DNA from 2 places in the Streptomyces sp. NPDC002520 genome. Region 1 is predicted to be linked to the other one. Evidence: riboswitches for the same ligand, from Rfam matches in the RefSeq annotation. Region 1 holds a riboswitch; the other holds the start of a gene.
What was found. A riboswitch is a leader RNA that binds a small molecule or an ion and turns the genes downstream of it on or off. The one in region 1 is predicted to bind ZMP and ZTP.

Region 1 (7,501 bases):
CTCGAGGACCTGGCCGTCGAGGAGATGACGGTCGGGCTCGCGGTGCGGATGGGTGAGCTTCCACAGCGGCAGGTCGTCGGGGTGGAGCCAGATCGTGGCGCCGGTGAGGTCGGCGAGGGCGGGCGCGGCGTCGATGTGGTCGTTGTGCGCGTGGGTGCACACGATGGCGCTGAGGCGGCGGTCGGCCACCGCCTCGGCGATGGCCTCGGCGTCGTGGGCGGCGTCGATGACGATCACCTCGCGTTCGTCGCCGACGATCCACACGTTGTTCTCGACGTCCCAGGTGCCGCCGTCGAGGGTGAACCGGCCGCTGGTGACGAGGCGTTCGATGCGGGTGGTCATCAGAGCACCACCACCGAGCGCAGCACGTCGCCGCCGTGCATCCGGTCGAAGGCCTTCTCCACCTCGTCGAGTTGGATGGTCTCGGTGACGAACGCGTCCAGCGGCAGCCGGCCCTGCAGGTGCAGGTCGATGAGCATCGGGAAGTCGCGGGAGGGCAGGCAGTCGCCGTACCAGGAGGACTTGAGGGCGCCGCCGCGGCCGAAGACGTCCAGCAGGGGCAGTTCGAGCTTCATCTCGGGGGTGGGGACGCCGACGAGGACGACGGTGCCGGCCAGGTCGCGGGCGTAGAAGGCCTGCTTGTACGTCTCGGGCCGGCCGACCGCCTCGATGACGACGTCGGCGCCGAAGCCGCCGGTCAGCTCGCGGATGGCCTCGACCGGGTCGGTCTTCGCGGAGTTGACGGTGTGGGTGGCGCCCAGGGTGCGCGCCTTCTCCAGCTTCCGGTCGTCGATGTCGACGGCGATGATCTTCGCCGCGCCGGCGAGGTTCGATCCGGCGATGGCCGCGTCGCCGACGCCGCCGCAGCCGATGACGGCGACGGAGTCGCCGCGGCCGACGTTCCCGGTGTTGATCGCGGCGCCGATGCCGGCCATCACGCCGCAGCCGAGCAGTCCGGCCACGGCCGGGGAGACGGCCGGGTCCACCTTGGTGCACTGGCCGGCCGCGACGAGCGTCTTCTCGGCGAAGGCGCCGATGCCCAGGGCCGGGGAGAGTTCCTGACCGGTGGCGGCCAGGGTCATCTTCTGCTTCGCGTTGTGGGTGTTGAAGCAGTACCAGGGCCGGCCGCGCAGACAGGCCCGGCAGTTCCCGCACACCGCACGCCAGTTGAGGACGACGAAGTCACCCGGTGCCACATCGGTGACGCCCTCGCCGACCGACTCCACGACACCGGCGGCCTCGTGGCCGAGCAGGAAGGGGAAGTCGTCGGAGATTCCGCCCTGTTTGTAGTGCAGATCGGTGTGGCAGACCCCGCAGGCCTGGACACGTACGACGGCTTCGCCGGGCCCCGGATCCGGGACCACGATCGTCTCGACCCGTACGGGTTCGTCCTTGCCCGGTGCGATCACGCCGCGTACTTCCTGCGCCATGTGCCTGGCCCCTCTTCGTCGAATTGCCTACGGTGCCGACCCTACGCGCGACCCATCAGTAGGGACATGGACACGGGGTCAATAGTTGATCTTTCCATCTACCACCGGCAGGGCCCTGACCTTGGCCTGGACCGCGGCCTTGGCCGTGCCCGTGGCCGTGGCCGGACAGCGGTGAGGGCCGTCCCGGCGGGGACGGCCCTCGGATCCATGGGCGGATCAGGCACCTGCCCGGAGCACGAACCCGGGCGGCTCACGCGGGCGGGCGGCTCACCTGCACAGGCGACTCACGTGCGTTGCCGGCTCAGGCCTCGACGGCGGGGAGCAGGCCGGTCACGGGTGCGGCGAGGTCGGTGAGCTGGTGGAGTTCGTTCAGCCGGTTCAGTCCGCCGAGCTGGTCCAGTCCGCGCACCTGCTCGGTGACGGTCGGTACCTGGGCCCTGTGCTCGGCGGGGATGTCGCTGACGGCGAGCGAGTCCAGCGTGGTCATCGGGTTGATCTGCCCGGTGTTCGATGCGCCCGCGTCGGCCGCGTTCGCCATCGGTGCCGCGAGACCGGTGACACCGACGGCCAGACCGACTGCGGCGACGATACGTCGTGTTGAGATCATGCCTTCAGCAACGGTGCCGGACGCCGCACGGACACGGGCCCCGGGCCGCGCTCACCCGGGAGGCGGAGCACGGCGTCTGCGCTTGCCGTGGCCGTCGGGGCGGAGGAGGCTCGATGGTGGGGTCCGTGCGGTCCGCTCCCTGGCGGGCCGCGGGCGCCGGAAGGAGGTCCCGATGGGCACCGCGACAGGTTCCACCTTCGACACCGAGACACTGCGCCGGGGCATAGAGGGCAATACCGGGAACACGCTGCTCGCCCTCTACGCGGACAAGGCGGAGATCCTCATCATCGACCGCGACAGCCAGCCGAGCCACCCCAAGATCCTTCAGGGCCGCGGCCAGATAGCGGAGTTGCTCGACGACCTCTACAGCCGCGACATGACACACCACCTGGACCAGTGCGTCATCGAGGGCAACCGGGCCGCCTTCACCGAGTCCTGCGAGTACGAGGACGGCACCCGGGTCCTCGCCGAGTCGATGATCACGCTGGAAAACGGGAAGATCGCCCGACAGATACTGATCCAGGCATGGGACGAGTAGGGAGGAAGGTCGCGAGGGTCCAGGTCACCTCCCGGCTGACCTGGACCTTCTCGGCACGGGCGAGGCTGGGAAGGGCGGCGCGTCCGTCCCGCCCCCGGCAACCGGCCCCCGTTTCCGCGGCAGGTCTGCGCGCGACCGCCGCTCTGCTTCGTTCGATGCTGGCAGCGGCGCGCACTCGGCCCCGGCCCGCGTTGCCGCATCCCGCGCTGCCACGTCCGGCGGTGCCGCGTGCGGCGCGCACGCGCCACGGCCGGCCCCGGTGAGCCGCGCCGCACCCACCGCGTCGGTGCGGCTCGGGGCCCCGGTTACCCTGTACGCGGGCCGTGACTGGCGCTGAGGTGGAGTACCACCGGGGAGCGGTCCACGGTCGATGCCGCGCGCCTGGGCGATGAAGGTCAACCAGCTCAGGAGCGCAGATGACTCAGGCCCGCCTCATGGACGGCACCGCCCTCGCCCGCCGCATCGTCGAGGAGACCGCGAAGACGGCCGCCGATCTCACCGAGCGGACGGGCAGCGCGCCCTGTCTGGCCACGGTGCTCGTCGGCGAGGACCCGGCGTCCGTGACGTACGTACGCATGAAGCAGAACCGCTGCCGCGAGGCGGGCATCGAGTCCCGGCACGTGGCACTGCCCGCCTCCACGACCACCGCCGAACTCGTCGGCACCCTGCGGGAGTTGTCGGACGACCCGACGGTGCACGGCATCCTGCTCCAGCACCCGGTGGGCGACCACATCGACGAGCGGGCCGCGTTCGAGGCGATCGCCCCGCACAAGGACGTCGACGGGGTCACCTTCGCGTCCTTCGCCACGATGAGTTTCGGCCTGCCGGGCTTCGTCTCCTGCACTCCGGGCGGCATCATGCGGCTGCTCGACGAGTACGGCGTCGACCCGGCCGGGAAGCGGGCCGTGGTGGTGGGCCGCAGCGCGATCCTCGGCAAGCCGGTGGGCATGCTGCTCCTGGGCCGGGACGCGACGGTGACGTACTGCCACTCGCACACCGTCGACCTGTCGGCCGCGGTCCGCGAGGCGGACATCGTGGTCGCCGCCGTGGGCCGGCCGCGGCTGATCCGGGGAGGGGACGTCAAGCCGGGCGCGGTGGTGATCGACGCCGGTTACAACCCGGGGAACGTCGGCGACGTCGACTTCGACTCGGCGGTGGAGCGGGCCTCGCTGATCACGCCGGTGCCGGGCGGCGTCGGCCCGATGACGATCGCGACGCTGCTGGAACAGACCGTGACCGCCGCCGCCCGGCAGCTCGGCGTGTGATCCCTCGACGAGGCGTTCCGGTCCGCCCGGCTCGTGGCGCCGGCCGTCGTACGGCGCACAGCGCTGGACGCGCCGGGCGGCTGAGGCTCAGCCGTTGGTGATGACCATCCGGAAGCGGGCCTTGCCGGCCATCATCTTGTCGTAGGCCTCCCCCGCGCGCTCCAGCGGCACGGTCTCGGTGATCGGGCGGATGTTGTGCAGGGCGCTGAACTCCAGGGTGTCCTGCACGTCCTGGGCGGTACCGGACGGGTGACCGACGACCTTGCGGCCCGTCAGGAGCAGTTGAACCGGGGAGATGGCCATCGGTTCGACGTCGGCCCCGATGGCGACCAGTTCTCCGCGGGGCGCCAGGCCGTCCACGGTGGCGCTGATGGCCTGGGCGTTGCCCGCGGTGGCCAGGACGACATCGACGCCGCCGAGCGCCTGCAGTGACTCGGCGACGGGGGTGCCGGAGGTGCTGTCGACGTAGTGGTGGGCGCCGAGCTGCTTCGCGAAGTCGGCCTTCTCGGGGCCGCGGGCGATCGCCACGGTCTCGAAGCCCATCGCGACCGCGTACTGCACGCCGAGGTGCCCCAGGCCGCCGAGGCCGAGGACGGCGACCCGGTCGCCCGGCTCGGCGGAGCTGCGCCGCAGCCCGTTGAACGTGGTGACGCCCGCGCAGGCCATGGGCCCGGCGTCGACCGCGGACAGCGCGTCGGGGATGCGGGCCAGGGCGTCGCAGGGCGCGATCATCTTCTCGGCGAAGCCGCCGTCGTACGACCACCCGGGAACCTTCAGGCGTTCGCACACGATGAAGTCGCCCTTGCGGCACTGCCTGCAGTAGCCGCAACTGCCGCCGAACCAGCCGACCGTCACCCGGTCACCGGCCTGCCAGCCCCGCTCCGCCACCCCTTCGCCCAGTTCCTCGATGCGTCCGGCGACCTCGTGCCCGGGTACGTCCGGGAACGTCACGCCCGGCAGTGCCCCGTTCACGAACATGGCGTCGCTGTGGCAGATCCCGCAGGCCTCCACGGCGATCCTCACCTCTCCGCGTGCCGGCCGGGGCACCTCTCGCTCGACCAGTTCGAACGATCCGCCGGGGGCGGTCACCTGCGCGACTCGATAGGTAGGCATGCGTCTCTCCGGGAAACGGTACGAAGATCCTTCGGCGGCCCCTCACAGGCCACTCGGTCCAGCACACCAGCTCTGGGCCGATCGCGCGCGCCGAGCGCTTCCCGCCATCGGCGGTCGTACGGTCGCAGGCCCGGGGTGATCCGGTGCGGCGGGATCCTCAGCCGGCCTCCGGACGCCACCCCTCGGGCCGGAGCGTGCCGAGCAGCTGCCGCACGAGTTCGTCGACGACCTCGTCGAGGCTCGCGTCCACCCAGCCGGCGCTCCAGTCGTGCAGCAGGCCGTTGACGCTGCCGATAAAGGCCGTGGCCGCGAGCCGGTAGTCGCGCGGGGCCGCCTCGCCGCGGGCCACGGCCGCGTCGGCCTCGGAGCGGATCAGGTCGACCCAGCGGGCCCGGCGGGCCAGCCGCTGCTCCTCCAGGCGGGGGCTGACGCCGATGATCTCCACGAAGGCGATGCGGATGCGGCGCGGGTCGGAGGTGACGTCCCGGGCGTAGGCATGGAACAGCGCGGCGACGCGTTCGGCCAGCGGCAGCCCCTCGGCCGCCGCGAGCGCGTCCAGCACGGCCTGTTCCGCCCAGCCGTTGACCTCCAGGTGCAGCGCGGCGAGGACGTCCTCCAGGGTGCGGAACTCCTCGTAGAACTGGCGGGTGGACAGGCCGGCGGCCTGGCTCAGCGCGGCGACCGTGGTGGCGCGGAAGCCCGGGGTGTCGCCGAACAGGCGGAGCGCCGCGGCCAGGAAGCGGCGGCGCCTCTCGGCCTGCCGCTCCTCGGCGGACCTGCCGCCGTAGCGGCCCGTCGGCGCCCTGAGCCTGCCCGTCACGCATCCCCCTCCGTCCCGCCCCGATGCCCCAATGCCCCAACGCCCCAACGCCCCAACGCCCCAACGCCCCAATCTTGTCGTGCACACGTCTTGTCGAGAAGGCCGTCCCCTCCTTACTTTTCAGTAAGTTCACTGTGAAAGCGTCCGTGTTCAGATTCCCCCGAGGAAGGAGAGCAGTCATGCCTGCCTCCAGAACCAGGCACCTCTGCTCCGTGGCCGCCGCCCTCCTGCTGACCGTCGTCGGCCCGGCGACCGCCGCCTCCGCAGCCTCCCCCACCGCGTCCGACGCCTCGGGCCTGCGCGAGGTGCTGTTCGTCGGCAACAACTGGGACGGCACCGCCGATGTCATCAAGTCCTCCGGCGACTTCGCGAAGGTCGGCCGGGTCGACGTCATCCCGGACAAGGACCGGCGGATGGCGGAGATCAACGCGGATCCCGTCAAGTGGATCTACTTCATGGCGATCCGCAACAGCGTCGGCGAGGGGCACGACCAGTTCGCCGACGACATGTACTCCACTCCGGACGGCAGATCGGTGGTGGTCTCCCGGCCGAGCTTCGCCGACGTCGTCTCGATCGACCTCGCCACCGGAAAGCTCAACTGGCGCTTCCCCGTGGCCGGTTACCGCGCCGACCACATGGCGGTCTCACCCGACGGCACCCGCGTCGCCGTCTCCGCGTCGACGGCGAACACCGTGCACGTGCTGGACATCGACACCGGCAAGCAGCTGGGGTCGTTCGCGACCGGCGACAAGCCGCACGAGAACATCTTCACCAAGGACGGCAAGTACATCTGGAACATGTCCATCGGGGACGTCAACACCGCCCTCGACGACCCCGTTTGGGACTGGACCAAGGGCGACCGGCACATCACGGTCGTGGACGCGACGACGTACAGGGAGGTCAAGGTCATCGACATGCGTCAGCGGCTGGACGCCTTCGGGCTGAAGAACTTCTCCGACGCGGTGCGCCCGGCCGTCTTCTCCCCCGACGAGTCGAAGCTGTACTTCCAGGTGTCGTTCTTCAACGGCTTCCTGGAGTACGACGTCGCCGCCGACAAGATCACCAGGATGAAGACGCTGCCGAAGAACCCGGCCACCAGCGAGGACCGCACCACCTGGGTCAACGACTCACGCCACCACGGCCTGTCGATGAACCCCGCGGGCACCAAGCTGTGCGTCGCGGGCACCATGGACGACTACGCCACCGTGGTCGACCGCGCCTCCCTCCAGGAGGGCCCGCTGATCACCACGTCCAAGCCGTACTGGGCCACGGTCAGCGGTGACGGCAAGGACTGCGTCGTCTCCGAGAGCGGCGCCGACCAGGTCACGGCGATCGACTTCGCGACCGGCGAGAAGGTGGTGTCCGTGCCGGTCGGAGACCACCCGCAACGTGTACGGCTGGGCCACGTACCGGCCGACTGGAGCGGCCCATCCGCTGGTTAGTATCGAAATGTGCTTAATAGTCCGCCTTGTAGATATTTGGGCGTTTTCTTGCGCGTTGGATGGATTCGGTCGGTGCAACTGAGTCAATCTCGCTCCATGGCATCGGCCATCACCCGACCCGATACGCGCAAGGAGCACATGCATGAGTCCTGAGAACAGGACGGCCCGGCTGCTGGGGCCGCTGGCGCGAACCAGCTTCAAGAAGGCAGGTACGCTGGCCTCGTTCACGGTGGTCATGGCAGTGGGCCTGGTCGGCCCCGCCGCGGCGGCCGCACAGAACATGTCG
Region 2 (7,501 bases), on a different contig from region 1:
CGGCCGCTCGCCGGAGTCCCGACCCGAACGTGACGCGGGTGGCCCCGAGTGCGCCGAGTCCCGGGGACCCGGCAGGGCTGGGGGTCCCCCCACGCCCTCGGGGCAGTGGGGGAGGGTCCCCCTTGGCGCGCCCGCGGTGCGGCGCGCGGAACAGGTCCGCTCCGGTCACCGATGCCGGCCCGGCTGGTAGTGGCCGGGGACCATCCGGGTGCTCACACCGAAGCGGTTCCAGGCGTTGATCACCGTGATCGCGGCGATCAGCCGGGACAGCTCGGCCTCCTCGAACTGCTTGGCCGCCTTCTCGTACACCTCGTCGGGTACGAAACCGTCGGTCAGGACGGTGATCGCCTCGGTCAGCTCGATCGCCGCCAGCTCCTTCTCCGTGTAGAAGTGCCGCGACTCCTCCCACGCGCTGAGCTGCACGACGCGCTCCACGCTCTCGCCGGCCGCGAGGGCGTCCTTGGTGTGCATGTCGAGGCAGAACGCGCAGTGGTTGATCTGCGAGGCGCGGATCTTCACCAGCTCGTACAGCTTGGGGTCAAGACCCTGCCGGGCGGCGCTGTCCAGGCGGACCATCGCCTTGTAGACCTCGGGCGCGTGCTCGGTCCAGGCCAGCCGGGGGGTGTGTTCGGGTGCGTACTCGACGGAATCCTGTGCTGTGGTCATGCTTCGACTCTAGGAGCGGGAAAGCCCAGGAGTATGGTCCATTTCCATGGCGAAACCATGGGCCGCTTTCGGTGTCGACCTCCACCTGGAACCCGCCGGTACCAACGGGCTGCGGCGCGGCCTGACCGACGCGCTGCGCGACGCGGCCCGCACCGGCCGGCTCGCCCCCGGCACCCGGCTCCCCTCCTCCCGCTCCCTCGCCGCCGACCTCGGCATCGCCCGCAACACCGTCGCCGAGGCCTACGCCGACCTGGTCGCCGAGGGCTGGCTCACCGCCCGCCAGGGCTCCGGCACCCGGGTCGCCGAGCAAGCCGTGCCCGCGCCGAAGGCCCCCGAGACGGCACCGCCGCGCCGGGAACCGGGCACCCCCGCCCACAGCCTCCTCCCCGGCACCCCCGACCTCGCCGCGTTCCCGCGCACCGAATGGCTCAAGGCCGCCCGCCGCGCCCTGGCCACGGCGCCCTTCCAGGCCCTCGGCTACGGCGACCCGCGCGGCACCCGCGAACTGCGCACCGCCCTCGCCGGCTACCTCGCCCGCGCCCGGGGCGTGCGCGCCGACCCCGAGTCGATCGTGATCACCGCGGGCTTCTCCCACGCGCTGCAGATCCTCGGCAGGGTGCTGCGGGCGCGCGGGGTGCGGGCGGTGGCCGTGGAGTCGTACGGGCTCGACGAACACCGGGCGCTGCTGCGCGACGCGGGGCTGCAGACGCCCCCGCTGCCGTACGACCGACTCGGCACGGACACCGGCGCGTTGGCCGACGAGGGAGCGGTTCTCCTGACCCCCGCCCACCAGTTCCCGATGGGTGTGCCGCTGCACCCCGACCGGCGGACCGCCGTCGTGGACTGGGCGCGGCGGACCGGTGGGCTGGTCCTGGAGGACGACTACGACGGCGAGTTCCGCTACGACCGCCAGCCCGTCGGCGCCCTCCAGGGCCTCGCCCCCGACCGGGTCGTCCACCTCGGCACCGCCAGCAAGTCCCTCGCCCCCGGGCTGCGGCTGGGCTGGATGGTGCTGCCGCCGTCCCTGCGAGAGGAAGCGACCGCGGCCAAGGGCCGCATCGACTCCTGCGGTGTGCTGGACCAGCTGACCCTGGCCGAGTTCATCACCTCCGGCGCGTACGACCGCCACATCCGCTCCGCCCGCCTGCGCTACCGCCGCCGCCGCGACGCCCTCACCGCGGCCGTCGCCGACCGCGCCCCCGAGATCCGTGTCAGCGGCATCGCCGCCGGCCTGCATGCCGTCCTGAGCCTGCCGCCCGGCACGGAAGCCTCCGTGGTCCAGGCCGCCGCCTGGCAGGGCCTCGCCCTCCAGGGCCTCTCCACCCATCGCCACGAGCTGGCTGTCGCCGAGCCGATGGACGCCCTGGTGGTCGGCTACGGAACCCCACCGGAGAGTGCCTGGGCGGGAACCCTGGAGGCGCTGTGCAGGGTGCTGCCCTGACCCGCGGGTGAAAACACCGCCGACCGCACACGACCCCGCGCCCGCCCGTGGGCGAACGCCGCCCGGCAGCCCCGTGGGCGAACGCCGCCCCGCAGCCCCATAGGCGAACGCCGCCCCGCAGCCCCATAGGCGAACGCCGCCCCGGACCTCAGCGCACCGCCTCCTCCGGCACCGTCTCCTCCACCACCGGCGCCTCCCCGAACCGTGCCAGGGCCAGCGCCCCCACCACCGCGACGGCGAAGCCGAGCGCGGCCAGCCACGTCAGCCCCTCCCTCGTCCTGTCGCCGAGCCAGATCACACCGACCGCCGCGGGAGCGACCGTCTCGCCGATGACCATGCCGGCCGTCGCCGTCGTGACGGAGCCGCGCTGGAGGGCCGAGGTGAGGAGGACGAACGCGGAGCCGCCGCCGAGGAGGAGGGCGTAGGTCGCGGGGTTGGTGAACAGGTCGGCGGGGCGGAGGGAGTCGATGAGGCGTACCGCCACCTCGACCACCCCGAAGCCGAACCCCGCGCCGAGACCGAGCAGCAGCGCCCGTGTCCGCCCGGACAGCCGCCCCCCGACCGCACCGAGCAGCAGAACCCCGACGGCCGCCACCACCATCGCGTACTTCAGCCAGCCGGGCGCGCTCCGGTCGCCCTCCGTCCCCGAGGCCAGCCCGAGCATGGCGAGACCCGCGCACACCACCCCGACCGCGGCCCACTCCACCCCGCTCAGCCGCACCCGCAGCAGCCGGGCCGCCACCACCGCCGTCACCGCGAGGCTCGCGGCCAGCGCCGCGCCCACCGCGTAGATCGGCACCGAGCGCAGCGCGGCGATCTGCAGCAGGAACCCGAGCCCGTCCAGCGCGAGACCGGCGAGGTAGCGCCACTGCCTGAGCGCCCGCAGCAGCAGCGCGGCCTCACCGCCCTCGCCCCCCTGCGCACCCGCCGCCCGCGCGGCCATCGCCTGCAACACGGTCGCCGTACCGAAGCAGACCGCCGCGCCAAGCGCGCACACCATTCCAAACAGCACGAAGCGACTTTAGGGGAGCAGGAGAACACGGGGTCCCCTGCACGGACACTCACACCGATCTCTAGGCTGGCCGACGCACACCGCACCACATCCGACGGGGGAGACACCGATGGCGCACGCACGCCCACAGATCCGCAGGCAACTGCGCTCCACCACGGTCGTCCTCGGCGGCATGGGCCTGCTCGCCGCCGCCCTGACCGCCTGCTCGTCCGACCCGGACAAGCGCTGTGTCGACCGGGGCAGCTACAACCTCGCCAAGGGCTACAAGGTCGTCTCCGACAAGAACTGCAAGTCGACCAAGGCGTCGCTGAACGGCGGCTGGTACTACGGCGGCAAGAAGAAGGGCTCCTGGGTCGACGGCGGCTCCTTCGTCAAGCCGCGCTCGGGCTCGGGCAGTTCCTCCGGTTCCGGCCACAGCGGTGTCCACCGCGGCGGCTTCGGCGGCGGCCACGGCAGCTCCGGCGGCTGACCGGGAACCGGACCGGAAACCGTCGCATGGAACGCCGTACCATCACCCCCCGCCCCGGCTGGCAGCAGACCGTCGAGGAACAGGGGCTCGTATACCCCCTGACCCGCCACCCCGACGGCTCCCTGCGCCCCTACTGGGACGAGAGCGCCTACTACGTCTTCTCCCTGGAGGAGATCGAGGCGCTGGAGGAGACCGTCGAGGAACTGCACCGCATGTGCCTGGCCGCCGCCGGGCGCATCGTCGTCACCGGCCGCCTCGCCGACCTCGGCATCACCGACCCGCGCGTCGCCGAGGCCGTCACCGAGGCCTGGCACCGGCGCGCCGAACTCCCTTCCGTCTACGGCCGTTTCGACCTCCGCTACGACGGCGCCGGCCCGGCGAAGATGCTGGAGTACAACGCCGACACCCCCACCTCGCTGGTGGAGGCCGCCTCCCCGCAGTGGTTCTGGATGGAGGAGCGCTTCCCCGGCGCCGACCAGTGGAACTCCCTGCACGAACGGCTGGTCGACGCCTGGCGGGGGCAGGCCGCCCTGCTCCCGCCCGGCAGCCCCCTGCACTTCGCGCACTCCGCCGCCGACGAACTCGGCGAGGACCTGATGACGGTCGCCTATCTGAAGGAGACCGCCGAACAGGCAGGTCTGGAGACCGACTGGATCTCCATGGAGGAGATCGGCTGGGACCCCCTCTCCGGCCGCTTCGTCGACAACCGCCTCCGCTTCATCCGCGGCATCTTCAAGCTGTACCCCTGGGAGTGGCTCACCACCGACGCCTTCGCCGGGCACGTCCTGGACACGCTCGACAACGGCGGCGGCACCGGCTCCACGATGTGGATCGAGCCCGCCTGGAAGATGCTGCTGAGCAACAAGGCCCTGCTGGCGATCCTCTGGGAGCTGTACCCCGGCCACCCCAACCTGCTGCCCGCCTACCTGGACGGCCCGCGCGAGCTGACCGGGACGGCCGGCTACGTCGCCAAGCCCCTGCTCGGCCGCGAGGGCGCGGGTGTGACCGTGCACGAGCCGGGCGCCCCCGCCGTCGTACGGGACGAGTCCTGCTGCTACCAGCAGCTCGCCCCGCTGCCCGCCTTCGAAGGCAACCACGTGGTCCTCGGCGCCTGGGTCGTCCAGGACGAGGCGGCGGGCCTCGGCATCCGCGAGTCCTCGGGCCTGATCACCGACGAGTACGCCCGCTTCTTGCCGCACGTGATCCTCTGACCGCCGGATGGGTGGGCTGGCCTGACTGATCCGCCGAAACCCGGGCTCTCGGCCGCGACGGATGACGACGCCGGGCGCAGGCCGCCCCCGGGAACGGATGGGGACGACCGGGACACCGGTTCGAGTCCTCTTCCGTGAGAGGCGACTGTCAGAGGCGACCGCGACGGCCGACCCGATGGCCGACCGCGATGGTCGCCCCGACGGCCGACCGCGATGGCCGACCGCGACGGTCGGCGGGCCGTCGCCCGCATGGTGGACGTCCGGCCGAGTCCGCCCGGCGTGGCCGGTAGGCTGGCTGCGGGTCGTGACTGGCGCGCTGGGATGGGACGGACCATCGGGGAGCGGCCCGTGGAAATCAGTGCCGTGCGCCTGGGCCGAACGTGAACGCTGTACGCACACCGTCCGGAGGTCCCCATGCCAGAGCAGCAGCCTCTCTCCAGCGAATCCACCGCCTTCCGCGCCGCCCTCGACGTCATCCGCGCCGTCGAACCGCGCGTCGCCGACGCGATCGGCCAGGAGGTGCACGACCAGCGCGAGATGCTCAAGCTGATCGCCTCCGAGAACTACGCCTCCCCGGCCACGCTGCTGGCGATGGGCAACTGGTTCAGCGACAAGTACGCCGAGGGCACGATCGGCCGCCGCTTCTACGCCGGCTGCCGCAACGTCGACACCGTCGAGTCCCTCGCCGCCGAGCACGCCAAGGCGCTCTTCGGTGCCCGGCACGCCTACGTCCAGCCGCACTCCGGCATCGACGCCAACCTCGTCGCCTTCTGGGCCGTCCTCGCCGACCGCGTCGAGGCGCCCGCCCTGGAGAAGGCCGGCGTCCGCCAGGTCAACGAGCTCTCCGAGGCCGACTGGGCCGACCTGCGCCAGGCCTTCGGCAACCAGCGCATGCTCGGCATGTCCCTGGACGCCGGCGGCCACCTCACCCACGGCTTCCGCCCGAACATCTCCGGCAAGATGTTCGACCAGCGCTCCTACGGCACCGACCCGGTCACCGGCCTGATCGACTACGAGGCACTGCGCGCCCAGGCTCGCGAGTTCAAGCCGCTGATCATCGTCGCGGGCTACTCGGCGTACCCCCGTCTGGTGAACTTCCGGATCATGCGCGAGATCGCCGACGAGGTCGGCGCGACCCTCATGGTCGACATGGCCCACTTCGCGGGCCTGGTCGCCGGCAAGGTCCTGACCGGCGACTTCGACCCGGTCCCGCACGCCCAGATCGTCACCACGACGACCCACAAGTCGCTGCGCGGTCCGCGCGGCGGCATGGTCCTGTGCGACGACTCCCTCAAGGACCAGGTCGACCGCGGCTGCCCGATGGTCCTCGGCGGCCCGCTCCCGCACGTCATGGCCGCGAAGGCCGTCGCCTTCGCCGAGGCCCGGCAGCCTTCCTTCCAGGACTACGCCCAGCGCATCGTCGACAACTCCCGCGCCCTCGCCGAAGGCCTCATGCGGCGCGGCGCCACGCTGGTCACCGGCGGCACGGACAACCACCTCAACCTGATCGACGTGGCCGGCTCCTACGGCCTCACCGGCCGCCAGGCCGAGGCCGCGCTCCTCGACTCCGGCATCGTCACCAACCGCAACGCCATCCCGGCCGACCCGAACGGCGCCTGGTACACCTCCGGCATCCGCATCGGCACCCCGGCGCTGACCACGCGCGGCCTGGGCACCGCGGAGATGGACGAGGTCGCCGGCCTCATCGACCGCGTCCTCACCACCACCGAGCCGGGCACGACCAAGTCGGGCGCCCCGTCCAAGGCGTCGCACGTCCTGGACGAGAAGGTCGCCGAGGAGATCGCCCAGCGCGCGACCGACCTCGTGGCGGGCTTCCCGCTCTACCCGGAGGTCGACCTGGGCTGACGCCCACACCCTTTTGAGCTGTCAAGGATCCGCGACTCTAGAGGTCGATCAGCTGCTGACGCGGTTCCTTCCGCGGCGGACCGGCACCGAGCCGGCCCGCCGCGCGGCGTATCAGGAGCCCTCCGGTGACACCGACCACCAGGCCGGACACTGCCCACCAGACACCGTCCGGCACTTGCCCGCGGTCGTCCGCCGACTGGGCGCCGGAGCCCAGCAGGCCCGCACGGTCCAGTTGCCGGAACACCGTCTCCGGCGCCCGATGCCAGCGGATGTCGTCGTCCATCACGTCCGGCGAGAGGTCCGAACGCACCCAGGCTGTGCCGTCGGCCGCGACGAACAGCTGGTCCTGCCGCTCCATGGCGACGTCTCCGCCCGGCGCTCGCCGTGTCTGCGGCCAGCCCCCGACGCCCGTCAGGCCCCAGAGCACCGTGACGCGCACCGCCGGATACCGCCCGTCGGCCCAGGACTGCGGCACCCGCTCCGTGCCCACGTAGGTCGGCTGCAGCAGCTCCCGGAGGCGAGCGAACTCCGGCTCGCCGGAGCGCAGCGTCCGTGTCCGCCCGGTGTCGCCCGAGACGATCAGCGCCAGGTCGGGCCCATCGCCGGCCGGCCCGGGTGCGGCATAGGCCGGCGGGCCGGCGACCAGCGCCACCAGTGCCACCAGTGCCGACCACGGCACAAGCCGGGCGAGCCACGACACTGTGCGTCTGCCGACCCACACGCTCAGCCCATCGTGCGACCCCATGCATCCCCCTCCATATCCCCCTCCATATCCCCCTCCCACTCGCAGCCTCCGTCTCACAGGTCCCGCAGTTCCTGCCGAGGCCCCGACTCCC

Region 2: it holds a riboswitch for ZMP and ZTP, as region 1 does, so the genes downstream of both, ACWD5D_RS13015 (glycine hydroxymethyltransferase) here and ACWD5D_RS14185 (bifunctional 5,10-methylenetetrahydrofolate dehydrogenase/5,10-methenyltetrahydrofolate cyclohydrolase) in region 1, are expected to answer to the same signal.

What each region holds. Positions count from the first base shown of each region.
Region 1 covers NZ_JBSFXG010000008.1:87,637-95,137, reverse strand. The annotation lists gene ACWD5D_RS14205 (MBL fold metallo-hydrolase) at 1-342, opposite strand, end outside; gene ACWD5D_RS14200 (S-(hydroxymethyl)mycothiol dehydrogenase) at 342-1,430, opposite strand; gene ACWD5D_RS14195 (hypothetical protein) at 1,732-2,037, opposite strand; gene ACWD5D_RS14190 (nuclear transport factor 2 family protein) at 2,210-2,575, shown strand; ZMP/ZTP riboswitch at 2,889-2,969, shown strand; gene ACWD5D_RS14185 (bifunctional 5,10-methylenetetrahydrofolate dehydrogenase/5,10-methenyltetrahydrofolate cyclohydrolase) at 2,992-3,840, shown strand; gene ACWD5D_RS14180 (alcohol dehydrogenase) at 3,928-4,953, opposite strand; gene ACWD5D_RS14175 (TetR/AcrR family transcriptional regulator) at 5,111-5,773, opposite strand; gene ACWD5D_RS14170 (YncE family protein) at 5,953-7,215, shown strand; gene ACWD5D_RS14165 (collagen-like triple helix repeat-containing protein) at 7,358-7,501, shown strand, end outside.
Region 2 covers NZ_JBSFXG010000007.1:110,685-118,185, forward strand. The annotation lists gene ACWD5D_RS12990 (carboxymuconolactone decarboxylase family protein) at 166-666, opposite strand; gene pdxR (MocR-like pyridoxine biosynthesis transcription factor PdxR) at 713-2,107, shown strand; gene ACWD5D_RS13000 (DMT family transporter) at 2,256-3,107, opposite strand; gene ACWD5D_RS13005 (hypothetical protein) at 3,229-3,588, shown strand; gene ACWD5D_RS13010 (glutathionylspermidine synthase family protein) at 3,615-4,799, shown strand; ZMP/ZTP riboswitch at 5,094-5,181, shown strand; gene ACWD5D_RS13015 (glycine hydroxymethyltransferase) at 5,214-6,665, shown strand; gene ACWD5D_RS13020 (hypothetical protein) at 6,703-7,410, opposite strand.